4 regions of the Sporomusa sp. 246TCP1 genome follow, and region 1 is predicted to be linked to each of the others. Evidence: riboswitches for the same ligand, from Rfam matches in the RefSeq annotation. Region 1 holds a riboswitch; each other region holds the start of a gene.

Region 1 (3,106 bases):
TATGAATTCCATAGCTGGGCAGCCCGCGACTTTATTCTTCTGAGGCAATCAAAAATTTTGCGTGTAGATAACTTAGAGGCTAACCTTGCAGATTTTGCTGTGAGGTTAGCCTTTTTGCGCGCAAAACTTCCGATTGAAACCTTCAAGAACCCCCCTTCATAAGATAATAGTGAAAAGACTAATGTTCTTATGAAGGGTGGTATATTTTTTGGAGACTGTAAGATTTGGCTATAAAGAGGAATTGGATCGTTTCACTGTGCCCCAAAACGTAACCTCAATAACAATTACGGCTATTGGTGCGAGTGGTGGAGCATCAACTGGTTTTAGTGGTTTTGGTGCAATAGTACAGGGTAATTTTACTGTAACACCAGGGGAAATTCTTGCAATTCTAGTAGGGGGAATGGGCTATGGTTCAGGTGGCAGCGGTGGCGGTGGCGGCTCATTTGTCTGGCGTGGCAAAGAATATTCCGATATTACTAAAAATAATGCCCTGCTTGTTGCCGCTGGTGGTGGTGGCGGGGCGGATACGGATTCAAATGGACTCAACGCATCAACTTCCCAAGAGGGTAATGCTGGAGAAAATAACACTGGAAGCGGGGGTACAGGTGGTTATGGTGGACTGAGTTCTGCCAGCGCTTCCGGTGGGGCAGGTATATTGTCAAACGGACAAAGTGCGCAAGGTAATTCAGAGGGTGGAACTGCGATTTATGCTGGTGCTAAAGGCGGAAGTGGAGGCGGTGGCTTTGGAGGCGGTGGAGGTGGTGCGGGTGATAGTGGACTAGGAGGTGGAGGCGGTGGTGGATTTAGTGGTGGCGGTGCTGGTTCTAATTTATGTGCTGGAGGCGGTGGTGGCTCCTACAATGCCGATCCTAACGGAACCATTGATCTTGCCCTTGAAAGATACGATAATGGCGAGGTTATTATAACTTATACGCCAATCCGTAGAGGCTATCAGAGTTTTTTTCGGGGACATAGTCATAGACGTAAGAGACTAGGGCGGCTGATTATAGACGTAGATTAACTTCAATGACCGGTAATAACGTTTACGTTAAAGGGCCGTATTGAAACATAAAGTTTCCATACGGCTCTTTAGATTGATAACTAATTAAGGCTTGACAACTGTTTTCAAGAATGATATTCTATTCATATAATAAAAAATTAAATATGTACGAGATAGGTGCCTTAAAGGCTTAATAGGGAAGTCCGGTTAAATGCCGGCGCGGTCCCGCCACTGTAACGGGGAGCAAGCTTAAGATATACCACTGGGACGATAGTCTTGGGAAGGTTTAAGCAAGTAACGATCCGGAGTCAGGAGAACTGCCTATCTGACAATCACCGTTTGTTACCCACGAGGTATGGGGAGGGGATTACAGTAAACGCTTTTAGCGTTCTGAGCTAATTCACTCCTGGTTTATACGCCAGGAGTTTTGTATTTACTCTACTGTTTATTACTCTCAACTTTTAACGGTTGAGAGTTTTAATATTTAAGCCATTTTTCTTTTCTACACTCCTTTTGAACATTGCGCTTTTTTGCGCGGGTCATTTTTGACCCTTTCTTTTTACAATTCTGCTATGATATAAATAAACCAATACGCAAGAGGTAAGTCTACTTATTATTTCAATATGGAGGTGAATTGAGTTCTCTGTAAATTTCCACTAAATATTTGTACTAAATAAGGAGTGAAGAATTTTGAAAAAAACCATTTGGATTATGATGACCTTATTTTTGATGACAGTATGTTTTGGGGTCCTTATTATTGGACAAAAAACCTATGCTGCCGAAGCAACAGCAGGGAAAAAAGCAATTTTAGTTGTAAGCTTTGGCACTACTTTTGCAGATACGCGTAAAATTACAACAGAAGCGGTTGAAGACAAAATTAAAGCTGCATTCCCTGATTATGAAGTTCGCCATGCATTTACCTCTCGTATTATTATTAAACGATTAGCTGATCGTGACGGATTGCACTTTGATACAGAAAAACAGGCACTTGATAAATTGAAAGCCGATGGTTATAAAGAAATTATTATTCAACCGCTGCATATGGAAGCTGGTGATGAATATGCAAAACTTATGCATGTAGTTGATAATTATAAGAAATCCTTTGAAAAAATTTCCGTTGGTCGCCCGGTCCTGTACTACACCGGACAAGAGGGTGAAAAACCGGATGATTATTTGATTGCCATTAAAGCAATGCAAACTCAATTCCCTAAATTAGGAAAAGGTGAAGCAATTGCCCTAATGGGTCATGGCGGCGTAAATCCTTCTAATACAGCCTATGCAGCCCTTCAAATGAAAATTCAGGATGCGGGTTTAAAAAATGTTTTTGTATTCACAGTAGAGGGTTATCCTACCATTGAAAATGTGATTAAGGAATTAAAAGACAATAAAATTAAAAAAGTTACTTTAATGCCAATTATGTTGGTTGCCGGCGATCATGCAAATAACGATATGGCTGGTGACGATAAGGAATCCTTTAAATCACAGTTGATCGCCGCTGGATTCAAAGTAGAAACCTATATTCATGGACTCGGTGAAAATGTTGGCATTCAAGATATCTATGTACAACATGTAAAAGATGCTATTACCGGAGCTTATACCGAAAGAAGCAAAGATCGTCCGGCCATTCCGGTTATTAATTAGACACAAATTTTTTTATGGAAAATTAAATATATCCGAGATAGGTGCCTTAAAGGCTTAATAGGGAAGTCCGTTTAAATGACGGCGCGGTCCCGCCACTGTAACGGGGAGCAAGCTTAAGATATACCACTGGGATGATCGTCCTGGGAAGGTTTAAGCAAGCATTGATCCGAAGTCAGGAGAACTGCCTATCTGACAATCACCGTGTTACCCACGAGGTATGGGGAGGGGATTTAGTAGGCACTTTCAAAGTGTACCTAGCTTAATTCGTTTACTGGTTATTACTCCTGACCTTCCACGGCCAGGAGTTTTAATATTTTAGTCCATTTTCTTTACGCTCCTTAAGAACTTTGCGCCGTTGGCGCGGGTCAATATTGACCCTTTCTTTTTTCAATTCTGCTATGACATAAATAATAGAATTTATGCAAGGAGGCTGCTTATACGACGATAAAAGAAAAAATGCATCCC
Region 2 (3,106 bases), 2.8 Mb from region 1:
GGCAGCTTCAATGGCTGCATTTAAGCCTAACAAGTTAGTTTGCGCTGCAATATTTTTTATGAATTGCAAAATTTCTGTAGAATGTTTATTTTTTTCTGCCAAATCGCTGGATAAATGGAATAGACGTTGCCCGGAGGCTGCAAGTTCACTGGCACTGCCTGCAATTTGATGAACGCTGTCAGCTGCCTGGGCGGTTGCGCTAACGATTTCCTCTACATTTTTAATCAAATTAAGGCTATGATTAAAATCAATGCCTGAACTTAATGTTCCAATAATTTCTTTATTTATCCCATAAATCGGCGTAAAAATTGTTTTTATTGGACGCCCGTAGACTTCCGGGGGGATATCCGCATAAGTATTAGCACCGGTACGGATACACTCTTCCACGGTTTGTATTCCTTGAATAGGTTTGCCTGTAGGAAGGTCTAGTTCAAATTTTTTGGCACGATAATAACCGAGATATTTTTTTAAATCAGTAAGTCCAACAGCCATGTCTTCTCTAACTATTTGATTTAGGTATGGGAGAACCAGTTTAAAGGCAGCTAAAATGGCCTCATTGGTTACGGGTTGATCCTCATGTTGCATAATTAACTCTCCTCGCCAATTTAATAGTTATTGTTTCGATAATTCGTCATTTTTTTAGGATATCCTTTTAAAAAAAGTAGCTTTTTTGACAAGACAAGGGGAGCAAGATAAAGAGCAGCTAATTAAAGTCAAGCCTTTAAAACAAAAAGTAGAAATTGAATAAAGTAAAAATAAAATAAACTTAATGTACAATATTAAGTTTATTTTTTAAGTTGATTTTTGTTTTGTATTGTTTTAATATGAGAAGGAGAAATATTTGTAAATATACCAAATATTTAACTGTTTAGGTAGTAAAAAACATTGAAAACATATTAGGGGTGTTAGTCATTGCTCAAACTTTGTAAATTGTTTTTAATCAGTTTGGCGTTTTTGGTTTCCCTAACGACAATGTGCTTTGCCAATACTATTGATACTCCTCAGTTAGCTTCTGAACAAATAGCGGCTAAAAAAATTTCAGTTGTCGTCTTTGCTTCTCGTAGCATACGTAATGACACTAAAACTATGAATACTCTAACCGCCAACATGGAGAAACTGTTTGATCCACATAAATACAATATAGAAATATTTGGGAAAGGACAGCAATCTTCAGCGTTTGTAGAGTTTACCGAAAGATTTCTTTCCAATCAAAAACCATTTATAAAAAAAGAAGATTGTTTTCAATATGCGAAAGATACTGACTCTGATTATGTAATATCTATTTTGATATATCCGATAGATGCGAGAGGATACGTAAGTAGATTTTCAATTTCTAGGGATTATAAAATGCAAGCTGATATAAAAGGCTTAGATGTTAAAAATAATAAATATATGTATAATCAAACTTTTATTTCGAAAAAATTGGATAGTCTCCGTCCCAGTACAGAAAGTGTTCTGAAAAATATGAGAGATGGATTATTATTACCGGAAGAATTGAAAAAATGATAACAAATACCTCCAACACTACTGGGAACAAGTAGGTCAATGGCTGCAAAACTTAATACCAATCGGTATAGGTGCTCTGAGGGGCTTAATAGAAGTCCAGTGTAAGACTGCCACTGTAATGGAGAGCAAGCCTGAGAAATGCCACTGGGAGGAAAGTCCCGGGAAGGTTCAGGCAAGCGATGAACCAGAGCCGGCAGAACTGCCTAAATGACAATCACCGCTAGACTCGCGAAGAGAAAACACGGGGACAGGGGAAATGTTTTAATTATTCAACTATTAACGTATAAACGGTGTCCCTGTCCCCATGTTTTCCCCCGAAGTAAGATAAAGATGGGGGTGAATGAATGCCAAGAATAGCAAGAAAAAAGAGTAAAAGTGGAATCTACCATATAATTGTGCGAGGAATAAACCGTCAGACAATCTTTGAAGATGAAGAAGATTGCAACCAATTACTTGAGGTACTACAACAATATAAAGAAAAAAGCGGATATGAGGTTTACGCATACTGTTTGATGGGAAATCATGTACACTTGTTGATGAAGATAGGAATAGAGCCATTAGAACAAGTAATGCGCCGGATATGTGGGAGCTATGTGTATTGGTATAATAATAAATATCAAAGAATAGGCAATTTATTTCAAGACCGTTTTAAGAGTGAACCAGTAGAAGATGATCAATACTTTCAAATCGTACTAAGATATATTCATCAAAATCCAGTAAAAGCGGGAGTAGTAAAGCATGTTGAAGAATATAAATGGAGTAGCTTTCACGAATATGTAAATCAAGCAAATTTGGTAAATATAAATGTGCTGTTTGGGATGATAAACGACGATAAAGAAATAATGATAGACAAATTTATAGAATATATCAATGAAATAAGCGAAGATGAATGTTTAGATATTGATAATGAGGTCAGGCAGAAAATTATGGACGAAGAAGCCAAAATAATAATAAAAACGGTATGTAATTTAAAAACTGCAATGGATTTGCAGCGGCTGGATAGTCACACAAGAAATACGTACTTAAGAATTCTTAAGCAGCAGCATAACCTATCAATTCGACAAATTGAAAGACTCACGGGAATTAATAGAGGCATTGTTTTAAAAGCATGAGGGCGGTGTCGACAACCCCGTCCCCTGGACACTTCCATAAGGTGGTGCCCCGGCACCCCCCGTACCTCCCGTAACCTCCCGGCCTTTGCCGGAAAAAGCGTTCCGTAGGAGAAAAGCCGGGCGGTATTCCGTTAAAAAATCCGTACTGTTTGAGCGTAGCGAGTTTACGGATTTTAGGAATATCGCCCGGCTTTTCAGCTTTTGGAGGCTTAGGGCATAGACCTTTTTTTACTTTTGGGGCAATGCCAAAAGTAAAACCCCCTTGCTTGAAGGGATAACACGGGGTCAGGGGGGATGTTTTAATTATTCAACTATTAGTGTAGAAACTGTGTCCCTGTCCCCATGTTTTTGGAGATGGTACTCTAATAGGGAATAGATCAAAAGACTAGGTCCTTTGATTACACATTAACAAAAAAGCCAGAATAGTAGACTGCTATTCTGGGCTTTTTTTACTCTGTACTTTTCGCTGTCAAGGTTTTAGACTTGCT
Region 3 (3,106 bases), 210 kb from region 1:
TTGATCTTGGCAGCACCGCCATAAAAACTGTAATTGTTAAAGATAGAGAACTACTGTGGAAAAAAGTAGTACCAACAGCGCCGGGACAGGAAGCATTGGCCCTCAAATTAATTGACGATGGCCTGACTGATCTGGCGATAAAGAAAAAGGATATTGAAGGTATGTCTGTCACCGGGTATGGCAAGAATCTGATAACGCAGGCACATACCGTCATTGATGAAGTCTCCGCCAATGCTTGGGGAGTATACTTATTAAGCGGTAAAAAAGCGCGTACAGTGATTAATATTGGTGGACAGGATATAAAGATTATCCGAATTTCTGAAGATGGAAAACTTAGTGATTTTAAAATGAACGATAAATGTGCGGCTGGAACCGGGAGGTTTTTTGAAATGGCTGGGCGTATTTTGGACACCCCCATCTATGATTTTGCGGCATTAGCTGACAATGCTGATGCTTCTGTCAACCTCAACAGTACGTGTGCGGTTTTCGCAGAAAGCGAGATCGTATCTCTTTTAGCCAAAGGGACAAAAAAGGAGAACATCATTAGGGGATTGCATGAATCGATTGCCAGACGCATAGCTGGTATGCTGGGAAATCAAGAAATTGAGGACGATTTGTATCTTGATGGCGGTTCGGCAAATAATGGCGGACTTGCATCCGCCATTGAAGATGAAATTTTTAGAGATGTTAATGTTCTATCCTATCCCCAATTCACAGTTGCCTATGGCGCGGCATGTTCTTTGATGTAATGTTCACTCTGCTTGTTACTAATTGTTATTGACAATACCTGCCAAGAGGGTATAGTATTAATGATAATATGACGAATAACAACTAAATATTGCCGAGCCAGGTGCCCTACGGGGCTTAATAGGGAAGACCGGTGAAATACCGGCGCGGTCCCGCCACTGTAATGGGGAGTTAACCCAAGGTATGCCACTGAGACTACTGTGTCTTGGGAAGGGTTGGGTAAACTATGAGCCAGAGCCAGGAGAACTGCCTGTCTGTCAATCACCGTTATTTACTCACGAGCGATGAGGAGGGGATTATGGAGAGAGCTTTTTGGAACCGCTGTAGCAAGGCAGGGATAACCATAGAAAACGAACTCTATTAAAAATAAACCCCCTTTCTGAATTTCAGAGAGGGGTTTATTTAGTTACTATTACAAGAAATGAGGAGATAATGTATGACGCAAGAACAAGCTGCGAAAAAAAAAGCTATCATTGTTGTTAGTTTTGGCACTTCTTATCCAGAGTCCTTGAAGCTAAATATCGAGAGCGTGGAAAACCGCATTCGTGCCGCTTTTCCTGAATATGAGGTGCGGCAGGCTTTTACTTCGCGAACTGTTATCAGGATTTTGGCCGAACGTGACGGGATTCAGATTGCTAATGAGACACAAGCCTTAGAGCGGCTTCAGGCTGAAGGGGTTCAGGAAGTATATATTCAGCCGCTGCATATTGTGCCAGGGGCTGAATATGAAAAGATTCGAAGAATTGTTAGTCATTATACCCATGAGAAGGTTTTTGAAAAAATCCGGTTAGGCCGTCCGCTGCTCTACGCCATGGGGCAGGACAACCATCCTGATGATTACGAAATTGCCATAAAAGCGCTGGCAGCTCAATTGTCGGCAGCGGATTCGGCACATGCTGTTGTACTTATGGGACATGGCGGGATGCATCCGGCCAATGCCGCCTATGGTGTGCTTCAATTAAAGCTTGAAGATGCCGGATTTACAAATACGTATATTTATACGGTGGAAGGATATCCGTCACTAGCCAGAATTATCAGCAAGCTCAAACAGAAACAGGTAAAGAAGGTTACATTGATGCCATTTATGCTGGTAGCCGGTGACCATGCCACTAATGATATGGCTGGCGAGGAAGAGGATTCAGCTAAATCACAGCTAGTAGCGGCAGGCTTTGCGGTTGAGGTATATTTTAGTGGCTTAGGTGAAAATACAGCTATTCAAGATATCTATATAGCTCATCTCAAAGCCGCCATGGCTCATCCGCACCATGGACATGTTCATTGCTGCAGCAAGGGTCACTGCCACAGTCAGGGTCATGCGAGTCATTGTTGACCCGGGGCAGGAGAGCGGTCTGACTGACAATCATCGTTGATTTTGCAAGTAATCGTACGAGGGAGGAAAACAATGAAAAAGTGGTTACAAGGGCTGCTGGTGGTTATTATTTTGTGGAGTGGCGCTATTCCCTGTTTGGGTAGTGATCAAATACCTGTGTCTACCTTATCGACCGGGGATAAGGTATATCGGCAGGGTACCAGTCTGATCGTGGCTTTCCATGCTCCGCGGGATGTATTGAGCACTTCAGTGATCAACGGTGGCATCCGGCATGATCTTAAGGCAGTGTTTAATCATGATATGAAAGGCGCCATTGGTGTAACCGGTGCAAACTACCCTCAATATATGCAGCAAGTGGCCGGACAGCTGGGCTTGAATCCCGGCAAAGTGACCAGTATGGGTACAGCTGCATCGATGGAGAATGCTGTGATACAGTCTGAAAGCTATCAGTCGCTTACCGTAACTGCCATCGCTACCGGCGGTGTGGAAGGCAACGGCGGGCGGGTCGGCGATCCGGCATCGTATTTTACTCCTGGCAAAAAGCCGGCATCGTATAAAGCCGGGACTATTAATATTATGTTAGTTATTGATGCCGATCTTCCCGCTGGCACTATGGCCAGAGCGCTTGTGACTTGCACTGAGGCCAAAACAGCAGCCTTGCAGGAACTGGTAGCCGGCAGCCGGTTTTCGACCGGATTGGCTACCGGCTCAGGAACAGATCAGACGATTGTGATCACTAACCCAGGATCACCTCTATATTTGGAGGATGCAGGCAAACATGCCAAACTGGGAGAACTGATTGGTCGCACCGTCAAACAAGCCGTCAAGGATGCTTTGCTGCGTCAGAGCGGTTTATCCCCGCAAAAACAGCACAGTGTGCTGCGACGTATGAACCGCTTCGGCGTAACTGAGGACAGCCTTTATCAACAATATCAACAAGAATACGGAACAGTTGACAAACAACATTTTTTAGCATCGCTGCGCCAAGTGGACAAAGAGCCGGCTCTGGTAACAAGTACGTCACTGTAT
Region 4 (3,106 bases), 630 kb from region 1:
ATGTCATTGTGATCAATTGGAAACATTTGGGGCATAGCTTGTTTTACCGGACGGTAAACTATGCCGGCAAATATAATAAGCCGATTGTATATCTCGGCAAGAGCAATGAGAAACATCTGCTTAAAGCACTGTACCGGGAATGTATTTTGTCTAAAGAAGAAAGGGGTTAGTATTGAAAAAGGAGGCATCCCCCATGAAACAGCATGTCTTTTTAGTGAAAAACAGAACGGTAGGGACGGGCTGACCCGCAACTCCTGGGGCAGTACCGACAGTATAGAACTAAGCCCTGATAAAATCCAGGATAATACAAGAAGTATACGATAACTCCCTGCAAATTCAAACAATCTCGCAACCAGTGAGTTTTCCATAATTTATTCTCCCTTCAACAAAAAATAGAAGTCTGCTGCAGCTTTGCAACTGACTTCTATTTTAAAGAAGATGATATAGAACTAATACTCCATATAGATTGTTTTAGCTCCATTTAGTCAAAGCGATTTTCGGTAAGCTGAGGGAGAAATATGCATTACAGCCTTAAAGGCACTGGCAAATTTGCTGGAATTTTCATAGCCGACGTTACCGGCAATAACCGTGATGCTATCTTGACTCGTAAGCAGCATGGAGGTTGCTGCCTGCATGCGATACGTGCGTATATAAGTAACACGTCAGTCCTTTTCTTATAGTATACTCCTAGAATAAAAAATATGCAACCGGTTACAACAAACACGCCCTCAATAAACATCAGCGGGCCTGCCCGGATAGCCGGTGGGTCATGAAGAAATAGGGGAAACGTGTCAGAAAAGACAGGAAAAAGCAGAACGAAAATTGGTGACAATTGGCAATTGCTGTGTTAAAATAAATTAATAACAAGAAGCGGACAACCACATAGTGTAATGGTACAGGTGCCCGCAAGGGCTTCATAGAAAAGCCGGTGTAAGACCGGCGCGGTCCCGCCAATGTAATGGGGAGCAAAGCCAAGAAATGCCACTGGGAGGAAAGTCCTGGGAAGGTTTGGCGGCGCGAGGAACCAGAGTCAGGAGAACTGCCTGTACAACAGTCACCATTTGACCTGCGCGTGCTCAGGGAGGGGATTTGATGTGTAGTTTACACCGGCAGTGTTGCCGTATAAACGCCGAAGCCTTTCTGAGTGATTATCGCAGAGGGGCTTCTTTTGTTTACTAGTGCCGGTAGCTGGTAACGCAGGACGGGTTGCCTGATTGCCAGGGAGCGCCAGTAAATGCCTGGGAGGATACTCTGGCCAGGGTATTAATTCATCCTGGATTGTGTCAAAAAGCAACAATTACAGAAACAACAACTGAATATTGCAAGGGATAGGTGCCCGCAAGGGCTTAATAGGGAAGTTTGGTGCAAAGCCAACACGGTCCCGCCACTGTAACGGGGAGCAATGCCGAGATATGCCACTGGGATGAAGGTCTTGGGAAGGTTTGGCAAAGCCATGAACCGCAAGTCAGGAGAACTGCCTGTCCGACAATCGCCGTTTTTCACCCACGAGGTATGGGGAGGGGATTACGTAACGTTGCCGGGACATGCCGGTAGCTTAGCGTAACCACACTCCCGGTCAGGGAGTTTTTTGTTTGCCCGCAGACGATGCGGGAAGACAGGCCAAAGAAAAATGATAGGAGTATACCCAGTGAAAAAATTACAAAACAAACTGGCAGTGCTGATCGCAATTGCATTTTTCGTATCCGGCATTTTCGGACTGTTAGCGCCGACCCAGACGCTGGCCGCCAAGGCCAACAGCAAGCAAACGGTTGGCTATGTTAACCGACAACAAGTTTTCGCCAGTTACCCCGGCATACAGGACCTCATGAACCGTATCCAGACCCTGCGGGACGAGGCACAAAAAGACTACGACACCAATGCCAAAGATCTGCCGGCAGCCGACAAGCAAACCTACAGCGATAAATTGGCCCGGCAGGAAGCCCAGCGGGAAGATGAATTGATGAAGCCGGTGGGAGATAAAATTGAGGCATCCATTAAGGCCGTCGCTGAGGAAAAAGGACTGACAGCAATTTTTGACGCAGCAACCGTGGTCTACGGTGGTACAGATATCACCGCCGATGTGATAACCAAAGTAAAACAATAAGCAGCAGCGATAGTGTACCTGAGCCTAACCGTCCTGCCCGGACGTGCTAACGACGTCCGGACAGGCTGCGATATGAATTTGTTTCAGGAGGCAATAATGTCACCTACCCGCAACAGGGCCGGACCTACTATTTGACCGCCCAGTATTTCTTCTAAACCAACGCAACTTTGCCGCGCTGATGCCCAGGCAGAGGCAAACCAGGCCTGGACAGATTGTCCGGGCCTGTTTGCCGATATCGCCGGAATCGCTTGTCTCTCACAGGGAGGAAGAGAGCAAGGCAGGATTGTCATGAATACACAATTTTTTAGAGGGAGAAGGAGGATTATGATGAATACACAGGTCATTTTGCCTGACAACAAAATCGTGGGCACCGGCTGGCGGCCGCCATTGCCCGATCTGCGCGACTATGATGAGTGCCATCCCAACCTGCAGGAAACGATAAAACGCCTGGGGATCGATGCGGCCGCGCCTTTGCCGGCCAAGGCGGATTTGCGCCAGTGGTGCAGCACACCGGTGCCGGAGCAGGGCCAGTTGGGGGCCTGTACCGCCCATGCGGCGGCAGCCATCATTGAATATTTTCAGAACCGGGCCTTTGGCAAGCATTTTACCGCCTCCCGGCTGCTCTGGCAATCAATCCGGAAGGGGTATGGCGGCAGATTGAACCGCTTTTAGCCGGTAAGCTAGATGATGCCGCCTTTGCCGGCCGGATTTTGGACATGATTGCCCAGGGGGAAATCGCCTGATGTTGATTATGTAATTACTAATGGTCTTACCTTGCTCCAAGATAAGGTCTATTTATCGCAAACTTTTATAATGACCAATTCATATTTTGTGTTTGAGTTTTAACCATGTGATGATATAAGCCGTCTTGTTTTAGCAAATCATCAGGTCTGCCTTGCTGAGAGACATATCCATCAGACAAAACGACGATCTTATCGGCATTGGCGACGGTTCTCATACGATGGGCAATAATCAAAACCGTTTTATTTTTAATCAGTTCTG

What was found. A riboswitch is a leader RNA that binds a small molecule or an ion and turns the genes downstream of it on or off. The one in region 1 is predicted to bind cobalamin.
Region 2: another riboswitch for cobalamin. It lies ahead of AC1ECB_RS25655 (REP-associated tyrosine transposase); the one in region 1 lies ahead of AC1ECB_RS10795 (sirohydrochlorin cobaltochelatase).
Region 3: another riboswitch for cobalamin. It lies ahead of AC1ECB_RS10015 (sirohydrochlorin cobaltochelatase); the one in region 1 lies ahead of AC1ECB_RS10795 (sirohydrochlorin cobaltochelatase).
Region 4: another riboswitch for cobalamin. It lies ahead of AC1ECB_RS13255 (OmpH/Skp family outer membrane protein); the one in region 1 lies ahead of AC1ECB_RS10795 (sirohydrochlorin cobaltochelatase).

What each region holds. Positions count from the first base shown of each region.
Region 1 covers NZ_CM170492.1:2,240,176-2,243,281, reverse strand. Annotated here, with positions in the region: gene AC1ECB_RS10805 (hypothetical protein) at 1-162, shown strand, start outside; gene AC1ECB_RS10800 (hypothetical protein) at 209-1,021, shown strand; cobalamin riboswitch at 1,159-1,339, shown strand; gene AC1ECB_RS10795 (sirohydrochlorin cobaltochelatase) at 1,691-2,641, shown strand; cobalamin riboswitch at 2,664-2,844, shown strand.
Region 2 covers NZ_CM170492.1:5,436,128-5,439,233, forward strand. Annotated here, with positions in the region: gene AC1ECB_RS25645 (methyl-accepting chemotaxis protein) at 1-585, opposite strand, end outside; gene AC1ECB_RS25650 (hypothetical protein) at 913-1,506, shown strand; cobalamin riboswitch at 1,559-1,727, shown strand; gene AC1ECB_RS25655 (REP-associated tyrosine transposase) at 1,851-2,618, shown strand; gene AC1ECB_RS25660 (hypothetical protein) at 3,088-3,106, opposite strand, start outside.
Region 3 covers NZ_CM170492.1:2,029,283-2,032,388, reverse strand. Annotated here, with positions in the region: gene AC1ECB_RS10020 (acyl-CoA dehydratase activase) at 1-749, shown strand, start outside; cobalamin riboswitch at 832-1,015, shown strand; gene AC1ECB_RS10015 (sirohydrochlorin cobaltochelatase) at 1,184-2,077, shown strand; gene AC1ECB_RS10010 (adenosylcobinamide amidohydrolase) at 2,150-3,106, shown strand, end outside.
Region 4 covers NZ_CM170492.1:2,865,383-2,868,488, reverse strand. Annotated here, with positions in the region: gene AC1ECB_RS13265 (hypothetical protein) at 1-170, shown strand, start outside; gene AC1ECB_RS13260 (helix-turn-helix domain-containing protein) at 486-650, opposite strand; cobalamin riboswitch at 881-1,061, shown strand; cobalamin riboswitch at 1,314-1,496, shown strand; gene AC1ECB_RS13255 (OmpH/Skp family outer membrane protein) at 1,649-2,104, shown strand; gene AC1ECB_RS13250 (hypothetical protein) at 2,429-2,776, shown strand; gene AC1ECB_RS13245 (ABC transporter ATP-binding protein) at 2,913-3,106, opposite strand, start outside.